DNA from 4 places in the Siminovitchia sp. FSL H7-0308 genome. Region 3 is predicted to be linked to each of the others. Evidence: riboswitches for the same ligand, from Rfam matches in the RefSeq annotation. Region 3 holds a riboswitch; each other region holds the start of a gene.
The links. Region 3 has a riboswitch for thiamine pyrophosphate ahead of thiT (energy-coupled thiamine transporter ThiT). Riboswitches for the same ligand answer to the same signal wherever they lie in the genome.

Region 1 (5,465 bases), 1.5 Mb from region 3:
TGTCGCCCCGATGCCTCCGGCTAAACAATTCATTTCACTTACATTTCCTCGAATGACGGAAACCTTTACTTGTTCCAGTATTTCAAAAGCAGATTGGGTTCGAAAGTCCGTTGACCCCACTCCGACAGGATCAAGTATAACAGGAATTCCTGTTTCGTTGGCGGCTTTTCCAGCCAGCTTCATCGCTTTAAACGCATCCGAGTTCAATGTTCCGATGTTTATTATGAGGGTATTCGCCATTTTGGCCATGTCAGCCGCTTCCAAAGGGCTGGACGCCATGACGGGTGCAGCGCCAATGGCTAGGGTTACGTTTGCGCAATCGTTTATCGTTACCTGATTTGTTAGATGGTGAATAAGCGGCTGTTTATGTCTGACTTGCTCAAAAAGCTGTCCGACTTTCGTCAACATCATCTGCCCATCCGTTCCCATCACGTTACACACTCGTATAGATGATAGAAGTGATGGGTCGGTCCGTATCCTTGTCCAATGTCAAGGCTGTTGGCGATCGCATTTGTAATATAATCTTTGGCCTCATCAATCGCTGTCGGCATTTCCTTTCCTTTCGCCAAGAGGGCGGCAATTGCTGCGGACAGTGTGCAACCTGTCCCATGGACATTTTTCGTTTCAATTCTTTCCCCGCGAAATAGTTGAAACGTTTGCCCGTCGTAATATAAGTCATTGGGGTTTCCCTGCAAGTGCCCGCCTTTAATCAGGACAGCCTGCGCTCCCAGCTTTTTGATCACCCGGCATGCTTCATACATGTCAGGCTCATTATGTATCGGCATATTGGCCAAAACCTCCGCTTCCGGGATATTAGGTGTAACGAGCGAAGCCAGCGGGATAAGGGTTGATTTCAGCTCTTGCATTGTATCTTCTTCAAGCAGCCGGTGTCCCCCCTTGGAAATCATAACAGGATCAAGAACAATGTGTTTTGGTTTATATTTTTTTAAACATTGCGCGACTGTTTGTATAATGTCCGGCGTTGCCAGCATACCGATTTTCACCGCGTCAGCCCCAATATCTTCCAACACGGCTGCGACTTGGTCGTTGATGATGTTTACATCAATGAGTTGTACAGATCTTACTTCAACAGTATTTTGGGACGTAATCGCCGTAATCGCAGACATGCCGAACACCCCTAGAGCGGAAAAAGTTTTTATATCCGCTTGAATCCCCGCTCCTCCACCGGAATCAGATCCGGCGATTGTAAGAGCTGTTTTCATACAGCAAACCTCCGATCGCTGAATGTTTCATGAATACTTTTAATAAAACAAATCCCAGGGCAGCGCCGGCAATGGAACTGGCAGCAAAGGCCGGGACCAATCCAAATAAGGCCGCCTCCCGGCCTAACAGCAATGCCGCAATCGGATAGGCGGCAACAGCACCGATGATCCCGGTTCCAACGACTTCACCTATAAACGCAAACCCTATTCTTTTCGTTTTGGCATACAACCAGCCAGCCAGGAGGGCTCCGATCATGCTTCCCGGATAAGCAAACAACGAGCCTGTTCCTGAAATATTCCGGATTGTCGAAACGATAAATGCTTGGGCTAATGCATAGCCTGGCCCAAATAAAACGGCCGTTACCATATTGGCAAAATGCTGGATTGGAAAAATTTTGGCAAATCCGGCCGGGATAAAGATAACATGGCTCGTGATTGTTGTAAATGCAATGATCATGGCTGTAATGGTCAGTTTTTTAACTCGCATGGAGCAACCTCCGGCTATTAGGATTTAGAGCGTCCAGTTCTGTTGATGATAGTTCATATCCCAGAATAAATATTCATATTTGGAGGTGATAAGGAAGTGCTTTTCCAATTCCGCCAATTCTCTTTCCGGTTTCCCATCTGCTAACTGATTCATGAGATCAATCAGCCATTTTCCAAGAGAAGTAAATTCTTCTGATGAATAGGTTTCAACCCATTTGCGGTACGGGTTGGATTCCAAAGTAGCCCCATATTGTTCTTTTAATCTTTCTCCCGTTTCGGCGTAATGCCAGGCACACGGAAGCAGGCTTGCCACAAGTTCCGCCAATGTTCCGTTATGAGCCACATGCAGCATGTAGCGGGTATATGCCAAATTGACTGGTGTGGGTTCGGTGTTTTCAAGCTCTTCATTCGAAATGCCAAACTCTGCGGCGAATTGGCGATGCAGCTCCATTTCAAAATGGAGGTGTTCATGAAGCAAATGTGAGAACTTTGTCATAATTTCGAGAGTGGGAGCTTTTTGCGCTCCAATAGCAAACAGCTTCACATAATCAATTAAATAGACATAGTCTTGTTTCATATAATATTCAAAAATTTCTTGATCGAGTGTTCCTTTTCCTACCCCTTGGACGAATGGGTGGTTATAGCTTTTTTCCCATATTTCCTTCGCGCTCTCATAAAGCCTGTCCGTAAACAACATTTTTTCAACTTTCATTGGTTCCACTCCTTTAAAAAAGTTTGTACTTCATGATTCCCCACTTTGAAAAAATGAAAAAACCGCTCCCGAAAAGGAAGCGGCTCATCATCATAAAGCAAATCATAATGACGCAGCCTGCTTCCCTACGCTGGCATAAACCAGATCAGGTTCAAAGGGTTTCAATCATCGATTTCTCTCAGCTTTACAGCTCCCCTAGCAGACAAAATTCATTGTTTCAAAGAAGTTATTCAATTATTAGGTGCATGTACTGCCATCATATCATGATATGGACAAAAAGCAAGTTTAATGAATAAATAGGCTCATTACATACACCATTAAAGGGATGGTCACAAGTGCAAGCAGCGTGGAAAAAATAGTCGTTAAGGCCCCCATTTGTTCATCTGCAGAGTATTTGGCAAAGAGAATGGATGCCAGGGTAATCGTCGGCATCATGGATTGAATCAAGACCGTTTGAACGAGTACCGTGTTTAAACTGAAAAAGTGTATCATGAAAATGGAAGCGATCGGCAAAATAATCAATTTTACGGAAATGGGCACCCAAATATGGTTTACCGAACGGCGTACTTGTCCGCGTTTCAGGGTCATGATCATCATTCCGATATAGAACATGGCGAGCGGTGCCGCCAATGCGGCCAATCTGTCCGTCAAGTCAATCAAAAGACCGGGCGGCTTTAATTGAAAATATGCGGTAATAAGACCAACGAAAATGGCTGCTGTCGGAATATTCACCATGGACTTTAATGTTTGCCAAGCAAACTTTCTATTTTTCTGAAGTAAAATGACTCCGACTGTCCAAATGGTCACATCGACTCCAGCATCAAAAATGGCCGCAAACAAAGCCCCCTCTGGGCCCAAAAGTGCCGCACAAAGCGGAATGCCGATAAATCCGGTGTTTCCCAAACCTGAAAGGATGGCAATTTCCCTTATCTTATTGGAACCCCTATGAAATAACCAAGCAAATAAAAAGCCGGTCCCGATTCCAATAAGATTAATAATGATGGAAAGCCCAAAAACGATGGCAATCATTTTAAACATCTGGTCATCCATTTCAACGTGAAAAATACTCGATAAAATAATGCAGGGCATCGCAATATTTACGATCACTTGAATAAATGCTCTGCGAGTATCATCATTTAATGGAGTTGTTTTACCGAGCAACGCGCCAATCATGATCATCAAAGTAATAATGATGATTGACTGAAAAACAACTGTAAATTCCATACGTATCCTACTTTCTGTATAAAAACTGATAATGGCAAAGAAAAAGCGAAGAAATGGACTTCAGGATACTTCCTTTTACCACTTCTTCACTCGTACATTATACATAAGAAAACGGTTAAAACAACAGTTAAGCTTTTAGCGGATAGTATGGATTTTTTGTTATTTGATCAATGGACTTATACTGCAACGGAGAGAACGCTTTCACTTTTGCCAGCCATTTAATCGTTACGGGTGCAGGAATATGTATATTTCCTTCCAACACTAACACACATGAATGATGAACATCAAGCAGACTTATTGATTGATATATTCGCTCTTGAGTCGTCACTTCAACGATATACAACCCTTTTTGCGGCAAATAATAATGTTGGAATACAATATGGGCGACTGTTTTTCCGCTGTATTGATCGAATGATTGGCTTTCCAACATTCCATGCGCACTGTAATGGTTCCCCAAATAATGATGAACGTCCTCCACTTTCCCCTCATCCAAGAGCTTCCTGATTTTACTCGAACTAATCTTTTCACCATTAAAAGCTTTTTTGGGGACTGTTGTTACATCAAATAAGCCTTTTCCATCTAACTTCATTCGTTCCATGTTTCCTTTCCCGCGGTAACCATAGGTAAAATCAAAACCGGCAACGACATGCTTGCTATGTAATCCAGCCACATATTTTTTAATAAAATCTCCCGGTGAAAGTTCGGCAAACTGCTCGGTAAATGTTACAATATATAATTTTTCAACACCCATATTTTTCAATAATCTCTGTTTGTCAGGCAGAGGCGTCAAATAACTCGTTATTTTGTTTTGAACCCGTAAAATATTGCTTGGATGTGGAAAAAATGTCATAACAGCCAATTCTATGCCCTTTTTCTCTGCGATGTCTTTGGCCGTGTCAATCAATGAACGGTGCCCTAAATGGACGCCATCAAAAAAGCCAAGCACCATTACACAAGGTTCATGTTCCTCTCTATTTCCAATAAATGCCCCTTCTATGAAAATTGTTTTCAATACAGGCCTCCCCCTTGCATCTCTTTTAACCTCGATACCAACATTATCATATATCATTTAATATATGATTGCAATCGCGGCTAGATTGTTTCCTTATTTATATTTAAAATCGCACCAACGGAAATTGGTGTTCATACATTGTTACCAAGGAGGTGTATACTTAGAATGAATTGGCCAACTTCTTTGCTTGCCATCCTTGCTGGGTATGCCTTATTGGGCATCACACTTTTGGTTCCCAACCTGACTATTGTAGTTCCTTTGATCACTGTGATTCAAATTATCGCTGTCATTGTTATTGTATTATTTGCTGGCGTTATTATTTTTCGGGCACTTCATGCGCTGTTATATAAAGCTAATTAGAATCAAGCAGGAGGGGCTGTCTAAAAAATCCAATTCAGAGTAAATGCATGAAAATGTAAAACCCAAGATGTTGATTTTACGGCAATCTTGGGTTCGGTTTTTTTGTTTTCAAGCGGCAATATTACTTTTCGGACAGCCCCGACCGTTCGGAAAACTGCGGTTCCATCAAGATATTTACATTATTAGACTATTAAGCCCTTGGGAGCTCCGTTAAGAGTTTCCAAGGGCTTTGGTACGGAAAACGAACATGTTGCTGTTTCCCCGTTCTTTTTTTTACGAGTCGTCTGTACCATTCCCGTTCCCGTTTGCGGAAGCCAGGCCCGATAAAACATGGACACGAAGAATGAATCCGGACAGTTTGTCGTTATCATCTACGACGGCTAGCGGAAATTTCGACTCCAATACTTTTGGTATTAAATCACTGACATATTCATCTTTTTGGACAATG
Region 2 (5,465 bases), 250 kb from region 3:
ATCTCCATCCAGGATGGGAATATTGTTCATGGCGGCCACCGCCACAGGGATGAGGGAATTGACGCCGCCTATTTCAATCGGCATGACGACGTCGGTCTTTTTGCCGCTTGCTTTTTCAAAAGCTTTTAATGGAGCGGCCAGTTGCTCGAAGGATGGAATTTTTTCGACAAGAACGCTTGGCGAGCCCATTCCGGAAGCCGGCAGTATCCATTGATCATCCTTCAGTTCATCAACAGTGATCACTTCAACGGGACCGTATTGTTGTATGGCGGATAAAGCCATCATTTTTCCGATATAGGGGTCACCGCCGCCGCCTGTTCCGAGCACGGTTGCGCCGACGGCAATACATTCAATATCTTCTTCCGTTAACCATTTCATTTAAAAACGCTCCTTTTTATAAAAAATCAGAATGAAAATCAACTGGAAGATAAATGCGGTCAAAAAGCTGTCCAAAGAAGGAATGGTTGTTAAAGTAAACAGCGCCAATCCAATCGGGCCTTCCATTGTCAGCCAGCTGATCAAAGTTCCGAGCGCCCAGGCCAAAAGCGGCAACAGCTTAAAGCGTTTATCGTTTTCTTCCCGGAACAACCGCATGCCCCCGATATAATAGGATGCTGTATAAACACCGCCGATGGGGGTGATAAACATCGTCATAATCGTTAAAAAGTCGATAAAGTGATCATAAATACCTAGGACGGCAAGTAGTGTGCCGACAACTCCGGCGATCAGGGTGAGTGTCACTTTGCTCGTTTTGGTAAAAATAACCGATAGGCTCAATCCAGATGAATAGGCGTTGCTCGTATTCGTTGTCCATTGGGCCAAAATCAGTACTAAAATGCCCGGAATACCGAGGCCGACTGTAATCATTATCGTTGTTAAGCTGCTTTCATCCATAATGCGAGACAAAATCATTGCGATAATGATCATAAAACTGTTTCCGAAGAAAAATCCGAAAAAGGATGCCAGGACGGCATCTTTTTTTGTTCGAGCCCATCTTGAAATGTCCGGTGAAATCGTCGCCCCGACAACAAAAATACTGATGACGAGCGAGATGGCCATCCCAAACGTAAATGTGTTTTCTACGGGGGCGTTCAGTTCGCTCGCGCCAAATTGCCGAATGGCCAGCCCCACTGCCGCCAAGACAAGGATGAGCAGCAGTGGAACGGACCATGAGCTTAATTTTTCAATCGCTTTATAGCCGATTACTGCGGTTGTCATCATTAATATTCCGCCAATTGCAGCTAACAACGGGACAGGAGCTTTTAATCCGAGCGCACCTTCAATGGCGGCATACGCATTCTCGGCAAAGAATCCGGCTTGGACACCGAACCAGCCCAGTAAGGAAATCGCCATAAATAAGGACACAAGCTTTGCTCCCGAAATGCCGAATGTAAATCTGGAAATCATTGATGTGGATAATCCGGTTACCGCTCCGACGTAGGCGCAAAAAGCGGCTAAGATGCCTAAAATGGCAGAACCGATCAAGACCGCCCACAAAGCGTCTTGAAAGGCCATGCCTTTTCCGAGTTCCGCCCCGAACAGCATCGCGGATAAGTCGATGCCAACCGCGATCCAAACGAGGCTGATGGAAAACCATGCTTTCCTCTCGCTCATCGGAACGGCTTCTCTGGCGTAATCATTTTTCATTTTCATATCCTCCCAGCAAAATCCTCATGATGTAAAGAGCTTCTTCTATTTGATGTTGCAGTTGTTTTTGATCGTACAGATTTATTTCCCAAAAAACCCCATCCATGATTACGACAAATTGTTTGATGAGCCTTGTCGCCTGATATTCAGTTATAGACGGGATGTCCCGTGTAATCAGTGTCAATAAAGAGTTAATCAACCAGTCGTCAAACTGTTGGATATGCTCCTGAAGATACTCATGGATTTCCGGCGGCGGTGCGGTGACAAGAGAAATGTAGGCATTCGTTTCCTCGTTATTCTCTTGGTGATAGGCGACCGCTCCTTTGATCAGCGCTTCAAAAATGTCAAAAATCGGCCGATCATGCACTTTTTGAAGAATTGACTGCATTTCTATGAAATGATCTTTTAATAGCTTTTGAAAAGCCGCCAAAAACAGCGCTTCTTTATTTTTGTAAAAAAAATAAATCGATGCTGGTTTTATGCCGACTTCTTTGGCAATATTCCGCATCGTGGCACCGTGGTAATTGAATTTGGAATATTCGCGAATGGCAGCTTGCAAAATCTTGTCTTTTGTCAAAAAATTCCACACCACCTAACAAGTGTTAGGTTAATGATAATGGAGCTTTTGGCGAAAATCAATAGGATAATAGAGGATGCCGGATAAGTGCTTGTTTCTTAGACAGGCAGTTTTAGGCAATCGCGAACGGCTTTTCTTTATGCCCCACAAACTTCTTGTTTCTAACTATCATCCGAACTCCAGCATTTTTTCCTTGAAGGTTTTATTGATTGGATCTTATTGGATTGAAGGTTTTATTGAATGGAAAATCTTATTGAAATCTCTATTTTACGTATCATCTGAAGGGAGATAGATTGAGGGCTCATCATGACAAAAGGTTCATTTTTGTCATAGCTCTTGTTTTTTTATTCAAAATTTGTATAATATTAAGTAAATCTAATAGCAATAACTGGGGGTGCCCAATGAGTTGGGCTGAGAGGAGAAACACGATGAAGTTTCTTGACCCTTTGGACCTGATCTGGTTAATGCCAGCGTAGGGAAGTTAGTCGGCAGTTTTGGGATACAGTATATGCAAGCCGGGTCCAGTCTTTCTTTGTGGACCCGGCTTTTTAATGTATCTGCCTCCAAGCTGTGTATTCAGATCTCGTCCTTTCAATTATTTTGTAGAGGAGAGATTTTTTTATGTCCATGTCATTCACAAATGAAAAAAATGGTACAGTCATGTTTCAATTTCCAGGAAGCAAAAAAGTGTATGTAGAGGGGTCAAGGCCTGATATCAGGGTTCCCATGCGGGAAATTATGTTGAGTGAGACGAAGACGGAGGCCAAAGTGGAAGCGAATTCTCCTGTTCGAGTATATGATACAAGCGGTCCATATACGGATCCTGATGTTAGCGTAGACATTGCCAAAGGCTTGCTTCCGCTTAGAAGCAAGTGGATTCAAGAACGAGGGGATGTAGAAGAATATGAAGGCCGGGAAATGAAACCGGAAGACAATGGCTTTAAATCCAATCATGACCCCCGTGCCGATCGTCATATTTTTCCCGGGTTAAAGCGTAAACCACTCCGCGCCAAAAAAGGTGCAAACGTTACCCAGTTGCATTACGCCAAAAAAGGGATTGTTACACCTGAAATGGAATTTATTGCAATTCGAGAGAATATGAAACCAGAATTTGTCCGGGATGAAGTGGCAAGCGGCAGGGCGATCATTCCTGCAAACATTAATCACCCAGAGGCTGAGCCCATGATTATTGGGAGAAACTTTCATGTGAAAATCAATGCGAATATTGGGAATTCCGCGGTAACGTCCTCCATCGAGGAAGAAGTCGAGAAAATGACTTGGGCAACACGCTGGGGCGCTGATACAATCATGGATCTATCAACAGGGAAAAATATTCATACAACCCGTGAATGGATTATTAGAAACTCTCCGGTTCCGATTGGGACAGTTCCCATTTACCAGGCCTTGGAAAAGGTAAATGGAGTTGCGGAGGATCTTACATGGGAAGTATATCGCGATACTTTGTTGGAGCAGGCGGAGCAGGGGGTCGATTATTTTACCATTCATGCCGGCGTTCTGTTGCGATATGTTCCTTTGACAGCCAATCGTGTTACAGGAATCGTCTCCCGGGGCGGGTCTATTATGGCCCAATGGTGTCTGTATCACCATAAAGAAAACTTTCTTTATACTCATTTTGAAGAAATATGTGACATCATGAAGACTTATGATATCGCCTTTTCGTTAGGGGATGGCTTGCGTCCGGGGTCGATTGCGGATGCAAATGATCAAGCGCAGTTTGCGGAGTTGGAGACGCTTGGTGAACTGACGAAAATAGCCTGGAAGCATGATGTCCAAGTGATGGTGGAAGGGCCGGGGCATGTGCCGATGCATCTTATTAAAGAAAATATGGACAGGCAAATGGAAGCCTGCCAAGAAGCTCCCTTTTACACGCTAGGACCACTGACAACCGATATTGCTCCTGGGTATGATCACATTACCTCCGCTATTGGCGCTGCAATGATTGGCTGGTATGGAACCTCCATGCTTTGCTATGTCACCCCAAAAGAACATTTGGGACTTCCGAATAAAGATGATGTTCGGGAAGGGGTCATCACTTATAAAATCGCCGCACATGCGGCAGATTTGGCGAAAGGCCATCCGGGTGCGCAGATGAGAGATGACGCACTTTCCAAAGCCCGATTCGAATTTCGCTGGGAAGACCAATTCAACTTATCATTGGATCCGGAACGGGCAATGGAATATCATGACGAGACTCTTCCGGCTGATGCGGCCAAAACAGCGCATTTCTGCTCCATGTGCGGACCCAAATTTTGCAGCATGAGAATTTCTCATGACATTCGTAAATATGCGGAAAAAAACAACTTAAACACGCAGGAAGCATTTGAAAAAGGAATGCAGGAAAAAGCGGCTGAATTCCAAAAAGCCGGAAGCAGTATATACCAATAATTTTCTCTGGAGGTTTTCCGTATGAATGTACAAAAAATAAGAGAGGAAATTAAGCAGTTGGAAAGGAAAATAGAGGTATTGCAGGTACGGATAAATGAAATCCAACAAGCCTGCGACCATCATTTTATTGGCGATGCATATTATGAAACCTGCAGCAAATGCAATAAGGTGAATGTATTATATTATTACTGGTTCACTACTAAAAGCCCCCGAAAGGAAACTGATATGCTCCCCTAAAGGTAGACAGATAAAAAATAAAAATCTGTTTTCCTTAAGGGGAGTTTTTTTCTAAAAAAGCGATTTGCGACCCCGCTTCCGAAAATATGCCTGCTTAAGGATCGCCCGGGAAATAGGGTGCTTACATCCATGGTGGGATTGCCAAGTGCTATCCCGTCCTTATCGGTTATTTTGGTAAAAGGCGTATCAGAGGTTATTCTGTTCAACAATCAAGCTGTGGCTAAGCCTTCCGTCGGTAAGTCAAAGGGTGTTTCCTTTAGATGAACCGGGCCGCTGGCCAAACAAATGATGATCGCCAAAGCTGGCGAAGCGGGAGTTGATCCCGCTAAATCGGGAACGGCGATATCGAAGACGGTCCCCTCGCCTATTTTCCGGAAGTCCATCCGCGTCCGGGTAGAGCTGCGGTGGGAGATGGAGAGAAAGAAAGCTCTCGTGAAGGGGCTTTTTATTGATGTTCTACATACGATATTCCCAAAAGATGTTGGAGGGATTTATCGTGGCGAAATGGATTGATGTTTCAACGACGAAACACCAGCTCAAGCTTTTTGACGGAAACAAGTTGATAAAGACGTACCCGATTGCTGTCGGCAAGATGTTA
Region 3 (5,465 bases):
ATATTGGCCCCTTTTTGGCTCGCTTCTCTGATCAACCGGACCGTCTTTTCGACCCCTTTCACTTTGTCCATCACTTCTGCGCCGGCTTGAACAACAGCGACTTGACACTGTCTTTTTTTCTGCAAAATCATCATCCTTCCACTTTTCTTTCCGGGAAAATATATTTCCACCATCTCCCTCTGATATAGATGTTTCTCCCGCATATCTGGCTACCTTCTGTCGGCAAACTGATGCCAAAATTGCGGCAATTCCGAGTGCTTTGTACCTTTGGCAAAAACGAAAAGGCCTGAGCCTGATGCAATATCGGGCTCTGGCCTTATTAGCGTTTCACTTTTCGCAGCACTTCAAGAGCATTGCTTGTCCCAATTGTTTTTAAGGTTTATAGTTATATAGTGCTGTTTTCATAGACTCATAAGAGTTGTTCCAAAAGTCCGGATTCTCCCTAAAAGATTTTGCCACTTGTTTTACCATCACTTTAAATTTTTCATCGTACCCTGGATCATCCTTCGGCGGCAAGTCTTTTTTGAACCCGTCAACAAACTTTTTTGTAAAATCTGTAATCGGTCCCCATTTCGCCACTTCATTTCCGTTTTCGTCTATAAAAATAAAAATCGGAATAATTCGTTTTTCATTCGTCAAATATCGGTCCATCAGTTCCAAGTTTTGATCCCGGAGCAAAAAGCGGACCGGCATATCCGTTTTTTCAGCCAAACGGAGCAAAACAGGGATGTTCAGCATACAATGTCCGCACCAAGGTTCTGCCAAGACAATGACCCGCAATTGCTTGTCTTTTATGGATTGAAAAAAGCGTTCATCCTCCGGGGGAGTAAACTGATCATAAACCCGCGAAAAGCCGTCCTTGTGATATTCAAGTGTTTCGATATATTCATCCGGCGTCAACCCTTTTTCATACCAATTATGTAAATCCATTCTCTTCATCTCCTTTTCCACTTTTATACTAAGAGTACTTCAATAAAATAGATTGTGTAAACCAAACCGCATTCTTCCGTTGTTTCAATTTCGCCAAATCGGTTAAAGTAAAAAGAGATTCCATTTGGAAGAGGTGTTAAGATGCATCCCATCGTATTGTTTGACGGCGAGTGCCATTTTTGTGATGCCAGTGTCCAATTTATCATTCAAAACGATCCAGAAGGAAAGATTCACTTTGCTTCTTTACAAAGCGACATCGGCCAAAAATTATTAAAAGCCCAGGATGTACCTGCCCATATCGACAGCATGATGTTAATCGACGAAAACAAAGTGTACTATAAATCGGCAGCAGCACTGCGGATATGCAGCCATTTGAACGCACCTTGGAAATGGTTATATCCATTGATGGTCGCTCCTTATCCAATCCGCAATCTATTTTATGACTTGATTGCGAAAAACCGTTACAAATGGTTTGGCAAAAAAGAAAGCTGTATGCTTCCGCCGCCGGACATACGCGCCCGATTTTTATCGTAGCAAAAGAACTTGTCACATCCACTTCGGATTTGACTCAAAAGCGGCACTTGGCCGGAGGGGGTTCGCTCAAATGGCGCTCCCTCCGGCTTTTGCTTTATTTTCATTCCAGACTCTTGAAAGAGGCTGTTTGTCTGCCGATATTCCCAACATTCCACCCTGAATACAACTTGACAGGCGTTTGACCAAGCTCAAACTGTTCGGGCCGATATTCCCAACATTCCACCCTGAATACAACCGCCGGAAAGCACCAAAGCGGTCTTGTCATGAAGCCGCCGTTGGCATGCCCTTGCCGGGGCCAAGAGCAATATTGCGCTTTCAAGTCGGGGAGAGGGAGCGGACTTCCCCTCTGACGACCTTTTCTTCGCCCCCCGATCATTCTTTTTCTAAATCCTTCACAAGCTAATCATAGAAGCCTCCGTATTCCCTAGTACACGATTTAGCCGAACTTTCACTTTCACAAAAAATAAGCAGCAAGCCCTTTGGCCGTGGGTTGTGCCGCTGCTTTCTACCTTTTCCATTATTTTACTTGAAGCAAACGGGGCGCCGTTGTGACGAGCAAAGCGATCACGATAAAACATGCCAATGAAGAGATAATGTAAGAAGTGCCGTTGGAAATCAGTGAATAAAGAAAAGCGGATTGACCCGAAGGTGCAAACTTACCCCAAAAAATGATTCCGGCTATGAAATGCCAAGTATATCTGGCAAAGCCGCCAACAAAGATCGCTGCAAACAAGAGCAGTACGAGCCTTGTTTTTCCTTCAGACCATACAGCCTTTTGCACTGCAGGCGCAAACCATCCTGCCGCTCCAACAAAGCTAAAAGCAACGAAAAATTCAATGAATCCTTGCAGAGGCGTTAATATTTGTCCCGCGGCTTCCCCGGAAACTACTTGCAACATCCCCCACAAAAAACCTGTAGCAAAACCGGCTTTAGCCCCCCAACGAAGCGCCACAATAAAAATAGGCACCATGGCAAACGAAAATTTGATCGCCGGCGTTACCTGAATCGATGGAATCATGTCCAGCATCATCGCAAATGCCGCAAAGATCGCTACCTCGATCAAAATGCGTAAAGACATCTTTTTTCCCATAAAAAAACCCCCTATGATGTAATAACCGACCGTAACCATAGGGGAACAAAGACAATGAAATACTCCATTGCCTTCACACCTCAAATAACCATCCCTGCGCTGGAATTAACCAACAGGTTCTAAGGGTCTGGAACGAATCCACTCTCAGCCAAAAGCTCCCCCTGGCACGCCGATTCAACTACTATCCTTTATTGTAATCGTTTTTTGAAAAATTTCAATATTTGTTATTGCAAATTTGATACCCGCCAATACTGTGAAGCCATCGTCCCCGACATCCATTCCAGGCCTTGGTCCTGCGCCTGATGGACAGGCTCCCATACTGCTTTGGATTGAGCGTCCGATTGAACATATACTTCATGGTGAGGCGACTGATCATGCTTCCCGGAAATATCATACAAACCATCCCGCCAAAAAGTGGCACAAACTTCATAGTCGACAGCCGGGGAAACAACAAGCGGGTTTTTTACGGAATGTGTAAGCCGAAAGATCGCTTTTTCACTAGTTTTCTCGATCTCTTCCACTTTCATGCCCTCACTGGATGCTGTTGCTCTATCCTTCATTCTTTTCGTCCATCCGTATCCCCTCGTTTCTCCCACATCTTTCTCAAACTGTATGTGCGGAGTTCCTCCTCCAAGCCGCACATGGACTTCTGCTTTCGTTCTGTAATTGGAAGAATGGGGATCAAACCCCCGATTGTCCCCTTGAAAATAACGATACGGAGAAAAAAAGTTGGGGTTTTTTATCCACTTGTTGTTTAAAAATGTTTGATAAAGAAAACGCCATTCAGTTTCGGAATCCTTCCCATTTGACTGTAAAACTTGTTCAATGGCACGAATCTTTTTTGTCATCCGGAACCTCTCCATCGTGGCGTCTTTTTCCCTTTTTCGTCCTCGTTTAAAAAATCCGATGACTCCCGCCGCCAAAAATTTTGGTTCATTTAAATCCTCTTCCGAATACGGAAGGATCCGCTCCGCCTCGATCGAGTATGTATACTCGGCATCCTGCCGGACAGTTTTGTCCGTGTAAAAGCAATTTGTAACACATGCAAGCTTTTCTCCATTGCGCCTGATTATATATTCACTGACCCCGGATATGGGCTCCCAACCCAAACTGATAAGCGAACGCGACACAACAGTCGTTACGATGAGATCCTTAAGAATATTACTTTCATCATTTTTTTCCGGCTTTGTCGCCGTTTGGATTTTTACTGGTCCAGATGTTGTTTCCATCATTTCCACGGTGTATAAATAACTCGTTGCCGGGTTAAGCCCCTTATCCGAAAAACAAATGTCGGAACCGCTGTATATTAACTGACCTTCTCTGTACAAACGGTAGAAGCCTATTCCTTCTTTCCAACGAAACGTGATGGCGTTCGTGGATTGCTCAATAGACTCAAGCTGGATGTCAGGCAGATTCGGCACCGATCGCTTTCGCCGTTTGGCAACAAACATAAGGATTCCGGCCAGACTCGCCAATGCAGCAAAAGACCGTTTGACCATAGAGTCACCCCCTAGTTGAAGTTCATTATTTAATACCCAAAAATATAACCGACAACACTTTCTGAAATTTGGCGGTAATAAGCGCACAATCGCTCTGTAAAGAAGAGAAGTCAACTCCGCGATACCGGGAAACGTCGAAACTTTGGTTCTAACAAAGATTTTCTTCGGCTGGGTATCCCTCTTTGGTGAATAAAATGTACGTTTCAGTCCCATATGATCGAAATCGATCGGTTTGTATAGCAATTCAGAACAATACATGAGAGACTGGTAGGAACATTAAAGAATGGCAGATTGGCGAAGAGAAACCTTTATAGGGAAAAACTCCAATTCAGAAAATATATTTGGAAAACATTTACAGTAATCCCCAATTTATATCCATACATTTACATTTATTTACTTCTCATCACATGATGAAAAACTTCTTTCATGAGATGACTTCATTTTTTAAAATTTATGCCGATTAAATATAATGTAGGAACTGAATTTTTTGCTAAATTTTGTCGAATGAGGAGCCGGAGCAAACAAAGCCTTCGTTAACAACGGCGCCTTCCTCCATTTGACCCCATACATCTAATAAGAACGGTCGTTCCTTTACATGGATCATTTAGAGGTGATGCGAAAAGGTTAAATCATCCTTTTTAACCATTATTAACAGTAAATATTATTTTCATATTATGTAGGGGTTGGTGTAATAAAGATGAAGATTTTTAATTGGTTTTTAAACTTAAAAACGGCAGTAAAATTGATCACAGCTTTCCTTATTCTCGCATTGCTTCAAGTGGGAACCGGAGTGGTCGGGTTGACTCAAATGAACACATTAAATCATTCCATTTCCAACATGTATAACAATAACTTGAAACCAATACAAGAAGTGGCGGAAGCCCGGGATTTAGTCCAACAATTGAGATTGGCCAGCAGGGATTTGTATTTGACGAAGACACAACAAGAAACCGAAAAGTTAGTTGAAGATATTAAGAGAATCAGAAAAGAAATTGAAGGACATGTTAGCGCATACAGTAAAAGCGAATTAACAGAAGAACAGGAAAGTAAAGTATACAGATTTAATAATATTTGGGAATCACACAACAATTCATATGATCGCGCCCTCCAATTGGCGACGGAAGGAAAAAGCGAAGAATATTTGTTAAGCCTTAATGGCGGATTGCTAAATATTCAAAATGGGCTGATCAATGAATTGAATGACCTTATGGACATGGACGCTGCTGCTGCCGAACAAGCCCAAAAGGACGCGCAAAAAGTATATTCCACTACATTCATGATAACGATAGGCATTATTGCTTTTATCTTTTTACTAAGTATATTGTTCGGCATCTTCATTGCCAGAATCATTTCTCGTCCACTTGGAAAAGTGGCTGATTTAGTGGAAAAAGTAGCTGACGGTGACCTATCCG
Region 4 (5,465 bases), 2.1 Mb from region 3:
GAACTGCTCGTTCGCCTTGTAAAAGCAAGTGATTGGTCGGCAGTGAAGACGATTCGACAACAATAATGGCATTTAGAAAAGATCAGTAGAGTAGGAGTGGCTTTATGATTGTTGCTGTTGGCTCACAAAACAAGGCGAAATTAAAAGCTGTACAGAGAGCTTTTCAAGAACTGGAAATAGAAGCCGAAATTGTGCCGGTCGATGCGCCATCTCATGTAAGTGCCATGCCTTTTTCCGATGAAGAAACGATACACGGGGCCATCCATCGTGCCGAATTTTGTTTGGAAAATAGTAAAGCTGATGTGGCAATTGGTTTGGAAGGCGGTGTTACGGAAGCTACTTTTGGGTTATTTTTGTGCAATTGGGGAGCATTGGCTGAAAAAGGAAAAAAGCCGCTGCTTGCTGGAGGAGCCCGAATTTTGCTGCCGGAGGAAATTGCGGGTCGCCTGCGCATGGGAGAAGAGTTGGGGCCCGTGATGGACGATTATAGCAAACGGAGCGGGATCAGTTCCAATGAAGGAGCAATCGGCATTTTCACGAATGGGCGAATTGAACGGGCTGAAATGTTCAAACATATTATAAAGCTGCTGATCGGGCAAAGAGAAAAGAAACATTACGTCAAGAAGTAGAGAAACGCGCGGGACACAGTTTGTAACTGCTCCCTGCGCGTTTCATATTTTCCGTTAATTATGTCCATGTCCTAAGGATAAGTACAATGTGGACAACCGTTTGTATTCTCATTTCTATTGTCTATTTGCTATCGGTTCTATTCAACAAATTTCAGGTGATAGGGACCTATTCAATAATATATGAGAGCGCTTTTATTGCTTGGTTCACTGTTTCCACTGTTGCGTTAGCTTTTCGGGACAACTCTTTTAACGGATGGTGGAGATTTTCCGGACGGATTAAGATGAGCGGTTTTCCCAATGCGACGGCAGCGCTCGCGTCCATGGCCGTATTCCACTGCTTGTACTTCTCTCCAAACAGGGCAATAACGAGGTCTGATTTGTGCATAAGGACTTGTGTTCTTAGATTGTTAAAGCTGGAAGCTGCCGCGTCCCGATAGATGGCATTGGGCTGCTCTCCAAGAATTTCTTCACCAATGGCGTCTGAGCGGTCATGATCTTCCATTGGCCCGACAAAGTCGATCGGCAGCTTGAGGGCTTGTGCTTTTTCTTTGATTTCCTCGCGCCATGTGCTGTGGATTTCTCCAGCCAAATATACGGTTAATCTCACGATATTCTCTCCTCCTTTGCATTTACATTTATCATATCATCAACTACGCCTTTTTTCTTGCAAACTCTATTTGCTTTTTTTTGAATAAATAGGATATATATAGGGGCAGGAATGTTAATTACATACGGGAAACACTAGGGGTGCCAAAAGCTGAGAGAGGATTTCCTCAACCCTTTTAACCTGATCTAGGTAATGCTAGCGCAGGGAAGTGGAGAAGATGCGTATTCATATTCTCATGTTTGTTTACGCATGCCTTTTATTAGATGGGTCAGAGCCACTTCTTTTTAAGAAGGGCTCTTTTTTCATGCATGGTGCCTTGTATTTCTCGAAAAAAAAAGAAAGGAGGGCTCATAAGCAACCATTTCAAGAAAGGAGTTTTTAAGATGGGTGAAGCTCTTGTTTTTCAACAAGTATCTTTTGCTTATGACTCGAATGTACACCAGGCTGTACTTCAAGATGTCAGCTTTTCAGTGAAAAAAGGCGAGTTTGTAAGTGTTGTTGGTCCAAGCGGTGCGGGGAAAAGTACACTGTTCCGACTTGTATCAGGGCTTGAGAAGCAAAACAGCGGACGCATTTTGGTGAATGGAAAGGAGCTTTCCGACAGGCAAGGGCACGTCGGATATATGTCTCAAAAGGATGGGCTGCTCCCATGGCTTTCAGTCGTTGATAATGCCGCCTTGCCACTTATATTAAAAGGGTTCAGCAAAAAAGAAGTGTGGCCCGAGGTCATTAAAAAGCTGGAAGCATTTGGTTTGAAGGATGTTGAGCATCGCTATCCCGATGAATTGTCCGGAGGGATGCGGCAGCGTGTTTCGTTTCTGCGTGCCTTGTTGGGCGGGTCTGACTTATTACTACTTGACGAGCCATTCAGCGCACTTGATGCCGTTACAAAAACGGTCATGCATGAATGGCTGCTTGATCAATGGGCTGAATCGGGGAGAACCATTTTGTTTATTACTCATGATGTTGAGGAAGCGCTGTTTCTTTCCGACCGCGTACTATTATTCAGCGAAAAGCCGGTAAGTCATTTGGAAGAAATTCTGGTTCCGCTTGACAGGCCGAGGATGGTCGAGGATTTAAAAGATCCTGCTTTCACCGAATTAAAAGAAAAATTATTGCTTGATTTAAGAAAATTGGTGACGTTATGACTTTTTTAAAAAAATACGGCTTATCGATCCTGCTCGTATTATTGCTTTTAGTTGTATGGGAGATTGGCGCCCGCTTATATGGAAAGCCTTTTATCCTGCCATCACCTTTACAAATTGTGGACAGACTGTGGGAACTCAGAAGCGTTCTTTTTGTTGGACATTTGCCGTCCACAAGTCTGATCATGCTGATTGGCCTCTTATTGTCACTGGTGTTTGGTGTCGGCTTATCCATCTGGATGCATAAGAGTGATATTGTAAGGAAGGCGTTTTTCCCTTTGCTTATCGCTTCGCAAACGATACCCATTATTGCGCTTGCGCCGATATTCGTCCTTTGGTTTGGCTATTCCCTTTGGAGCAAAATCGTTGTGACCGTGCTCATCACTTTTTTTCCGATTACGGTTAATACGTTTGACGGTCTGCGGTCCGCCGATATTCACTTAAAAGAAACACTTCAAGCGATGGGGGCCACAAAACGACAGATATTTTATAAGGTGGAGCTTCCGTCGGCATTACCCCATTTCTATTCGGGATTAAAAGTAGCCGTTACATTGAGCGTCATCGGAGCGGCCATCGGGGAGTGGCTGGGAGCTGACAAGGGGCTTGGATACTTTAGTCGAAGAATGATGACACAATTTGATGGAGCGGGAGTGTTTGCGCCAATCGTTCTGTTATCGCTGACGGGCATTATGTTGTTTTTGCTTGTCGCTTGGCTTGAAAAAATAACGATGAAATGGAGAAATATAAAATGAGAAAGAGAATTGTATTCTATTGCGCATTATTCGCTGTAATGCTGCTTTCGGCATGTGGGGGAGAACAGGGGGAAACTGCTTCCAGCCCAGATAAAACGAAGGAAACGGATAAAGAATTACAATCTTTTGACATTATGCTGGACTGGTATCCCAACGCCGTCCATAGTTATTTATATGCTGCAAAGGAAAAAGGTTTTTTTGAAGAGGAAGGACTGGATGTGAACATCCGTTTTCCTGCCAATCCAACGGACCCTATTAATCTGGCAGCTACAGGAGATATTGAACTTGGCATCGGTTATCAATCTGATGTGATCACGGCAAGGGCTGATGGGGTACAGGTAAAATCGGTCGCTGCGATTGTCAGAAGTCCGCTCAATCATATTATTTATTTGAAAGACAGTGATATAAAGAGACCGAAAGATTTGGAAGGAAGAACAGTCGGCTGGCCGGGAACGCCGCTTAATGAACCGCTCGTACAAACAATCGTGGAGTCTGATGGCGGAGATATGAGCAAGGTGAAGATGACGGACGTCGGTTTTGAGCTGAATGCGGCGATTGCGACAAAGCGGGTGGATGCGGTTACCGGTGCTTTTATCAATCATGAAGTCCCTATGCTTGCCAACCAAGGAGTAGAAACGGAGCATTTTAATCCAGTAGATTATGGTGTTCCAAGTTACTACGAGCTGGTGTTTGTCACAAATGATGATACATGGAAAGAAAAAGAAGATTCAATCCGTTCTTTTTGGAAGGCGGCTTCAAAAGGGTATGAGTTTATGAAAGAAAACCCGGAAGAAGCGCTGGAAATTTTATTAAACAATCAGGACGATGAAAACTTTCCTCTCAACAAAGAAGTAGAACAGGAAAGCTTGAATATTTTGCTTCCAAAAATGGAAAAGGAAAACGAAGCGTTTGGAAGTCAGTCGGAAGATTTATGGAATGAAGTCATCCAGTGGCTGGAAGATACGGATTATGTGGAAAAAGCTCCTCCAGCAGAGGAGATGTATATCAATATTGTTGAATCATAATCTTTCTATTGGCACCTCCCATTGTGTGGGGGTGTTTTCTTTGTTTATGGGGAAAAATATGAAATAAAAGATAGACAAAAAATACAGTTGTCTTTACACTAGTTAAGTGGACTTGTATTTATTTTTTTACAGGAGGATTTGGCGTTGAAACAATTTCTCGACAGGAAAGGTGTCCATTTAACTGCAAAAGCTTATGTAATTGATGCGTTAAGTTATATGGCGCTCGGACTTTTTTCTTCTTTGATAATCGGTTTGATTATGAAAACGGTTGGTGAACAACTCGGATGGCCATTTTTCGTTGAAATGGGCGAAATGGCGATGGGATTAATGGGGCCGGCAATCGGAGTGGCGATTGCCTTTGGGCTTGGCGCGCCACCTTTAGTCATTTTTGCGGCAGTGGCAACTGGTGCGGCCGGTGCTGAATTTGGCGGTCCCGCAGGAAGTTATGTGGCCGCGTTAATGTCAACGGAAATTGGAAAAATGGTTAGCAAGGAGACGAAAGTTGATATTATTGTTACTCCACTTGTTACTATTTTTACCGGATTTGCCGTGGCAAAGTTCGTGGGAGCGCCCATTTCGACATTTATGACGGTCTTCGGAAGCTGGATCATGTGGGCTACAGACCAGCGTCCGATCGTCATGGGGATAGTGGTCGCCACATTGATGGGACTTGCTCTCACGGCTCCCATTTCCAGTGCGGCTATCGCTTTGATGCTTGATTTGAATGGACTTGCCGCCGGCGTTGCCACGATTGGCTGCAGTGCACAGATGGTCGGATTTGCGGTGGCAAGCTACAGGGAAAATAAAGTGGGAGGTTTGCTTGCTATCGGGATTGGGACTTCCATGTTGCAGGTTCCGAATATTATTCGCTATCCGCTTATATTAATTCCACCGACAGTTGCCGGCATCCTATTGGCTCCAATTGGGGCGACCGTATGGAGAATGACCAGCAATGCCGCTGGAGCCGGTATGGGAACGAGCGGTTTTGTCGGGCAGATCATGACATTTACAACGATGGGATTTTCAACAAGTGTTCTGATCCAAGTCATTGTACTCCATGTTATTGGTCCGGCTGTGATAAGCTTAATCATATCAGAATATATGAGAAAGCGCGGCTGGATTAAACCTGGCCAGATGCTTATAAATGCTGGAGGGAAGTAATATGGAAAAACTGCAATCAAAAGAACAATTTGAGCAATTGAAGAATGAAGAACGTGCCATCTTTATGTTTTCCGCCGACTGGTGTCCGGACTGTAAGGTGCTTGAACCTGTATTGCCGCGGTTAATAGCGGATTATCCGGAATATC

Region 1: another riboswitch for thiamine pyrophosphate. It lies ahead of tenA (thiaminase II); the one in region 3 lies ahead of thiT (energy-coupled thiamine transporter ThiT).
Region 2: another riboswitch for thiamine pyrophosphate. It lies ahead of thiC (phosphomethylpyrimidine synthase ThiC); the one in region 3 lies ahead of thiT (energy-coupled thiamine transporter ThiT).
Region 4: another riboswitch for thiamine pyrophosphate. It lies ahead of MHB50_RS04055 (ABC transporter ATP-binding protein); the one in region 3 lies ahead of thiT (energy-coupled thiamine transporter ThiT).

Annotation. Positions count from the first base shown of each region.
Region 1 is NZ_CP150282.1:1,821,554-1,827,018, reverse strand. Features, by position in the region: gene thiM (hydroxyethylthiazole kinase) at 1-429, opposite strand, end outside; gene thiD (bifunctional hydroxymethylpyrimidine kinase/phosphomethylpyrimidine kinase) at 429-1,223, opposite strand; gene thiW (energy coupling factor transporter S component ThiW) at 1,192-1,710, opposite strand; gene tenA (thiaminase II) at 1,735-2,421, opposite strand; TPP riboswitch at 2,527-2,628, opposite strand; gene MHB50_RS08705 (AEC family transporter) at 2,707-3,645, opposite strand; gene MHB50_RS08700 (adenylyltransferase/cytidyltransferase family protein) at 3,773-4,657, opposite strand; gene MHB50_RS08695 (hypothetical protein) at 4,823-5,017, shown strand; gene MHB50_RS08690 (glycine betaine/L-proline ABC transporter ATP-binding protein) at 5,291-5,465, opposite strand, start outside.
Region 2 is NZ_CP150282.1:3,546,980-3,552,444, reverse strand. Features, by position in the region: gene MHB50_RS16820 (DUF917 domain-containing protein) at 1-378, opposite strand, end outside; gene MHB50_RS16815 (cytosine permease) at 379-1,647, opposite strand; gene MHB50_RS16810 (TetR/AcrR family transcriptional regulator) at 1,637-2,224, opposite strand; TPP riboswitch at 2,605-2,720, shown strand; gene thiC (phosphomethylpyrimidine synthase ThiC) at 2,846-4,630, shown strand; gene MHB50_RS16800 (serine protease) at 4,652-4,867, shown strand; gene MHB50_RS16795 (hypothetical protein) at 5,153-5,380, shown strand; gene MHB50_RS16790 (L,D-transpeptidase) at 5,364-5,465, shown strand, end outside.
Region 3 is NZ_CP150282.1:3,294,556-3,300,020, forward strand. Features, by position in the region: gene MHB50_RS15535 (carbon-nitrogen hydrolase family protein) at 1-131, opposite strand, end outside; gene MHB50_RS15540 (thioredoxin family protein) at 373-930, opposite strand; gene MHB50_RS15545 (thiol-disulfide oxidoreductase DCC family protein) at 1,072-1,464, shown strand; gene thiT (energy-coupled thiamine transporter ThiT) at 1,982-2,554, opposite strand; TPP riboswitch at 2,629-2,726, opposite strand; gene MHB50_RS15555 (DUF3238 domain-containing protein) at 2,779-4,053, opposite strand; gene MHB50_RS15560 (methyl-accepting chemotaxis protein) at 4,751-5,465, shown strand, end outside.
Region 4 is NZ_CP150282.1:848,431-853,895, forward strand. Features, by position in the region: gene MHB50_RS04040 (M42 family metallopeptidase) at 1-66, shown strand, start outside; gene MHB50_RS04045 (DUF84 family protein) at 105-629, shown strand; gene MHB50_RS04050 (YtoQ family protein) at 796-1,236, opposite strand; TPP riboswitch at 1,363-1,460, shown strand; gene MHB50_RS04055 (ABC transporter ATP-binding protein) at 1,620-2,384, shown strand; gene MHB50_RS04060 (ABC transporter permease) at 2,381-3,133, shown strand; gene MHB50_RS04065 (ABC transporter substrate-binding protein) at 3,130-4,158, shown strand; gene MHB50_RS04070 (PTS sugar transporter subunit IIC) at 4,303-5,319, shown strand; gene MHB50_RS04075 (thioredoxin family protein) at 5,321-5,465, shown strand, end outside.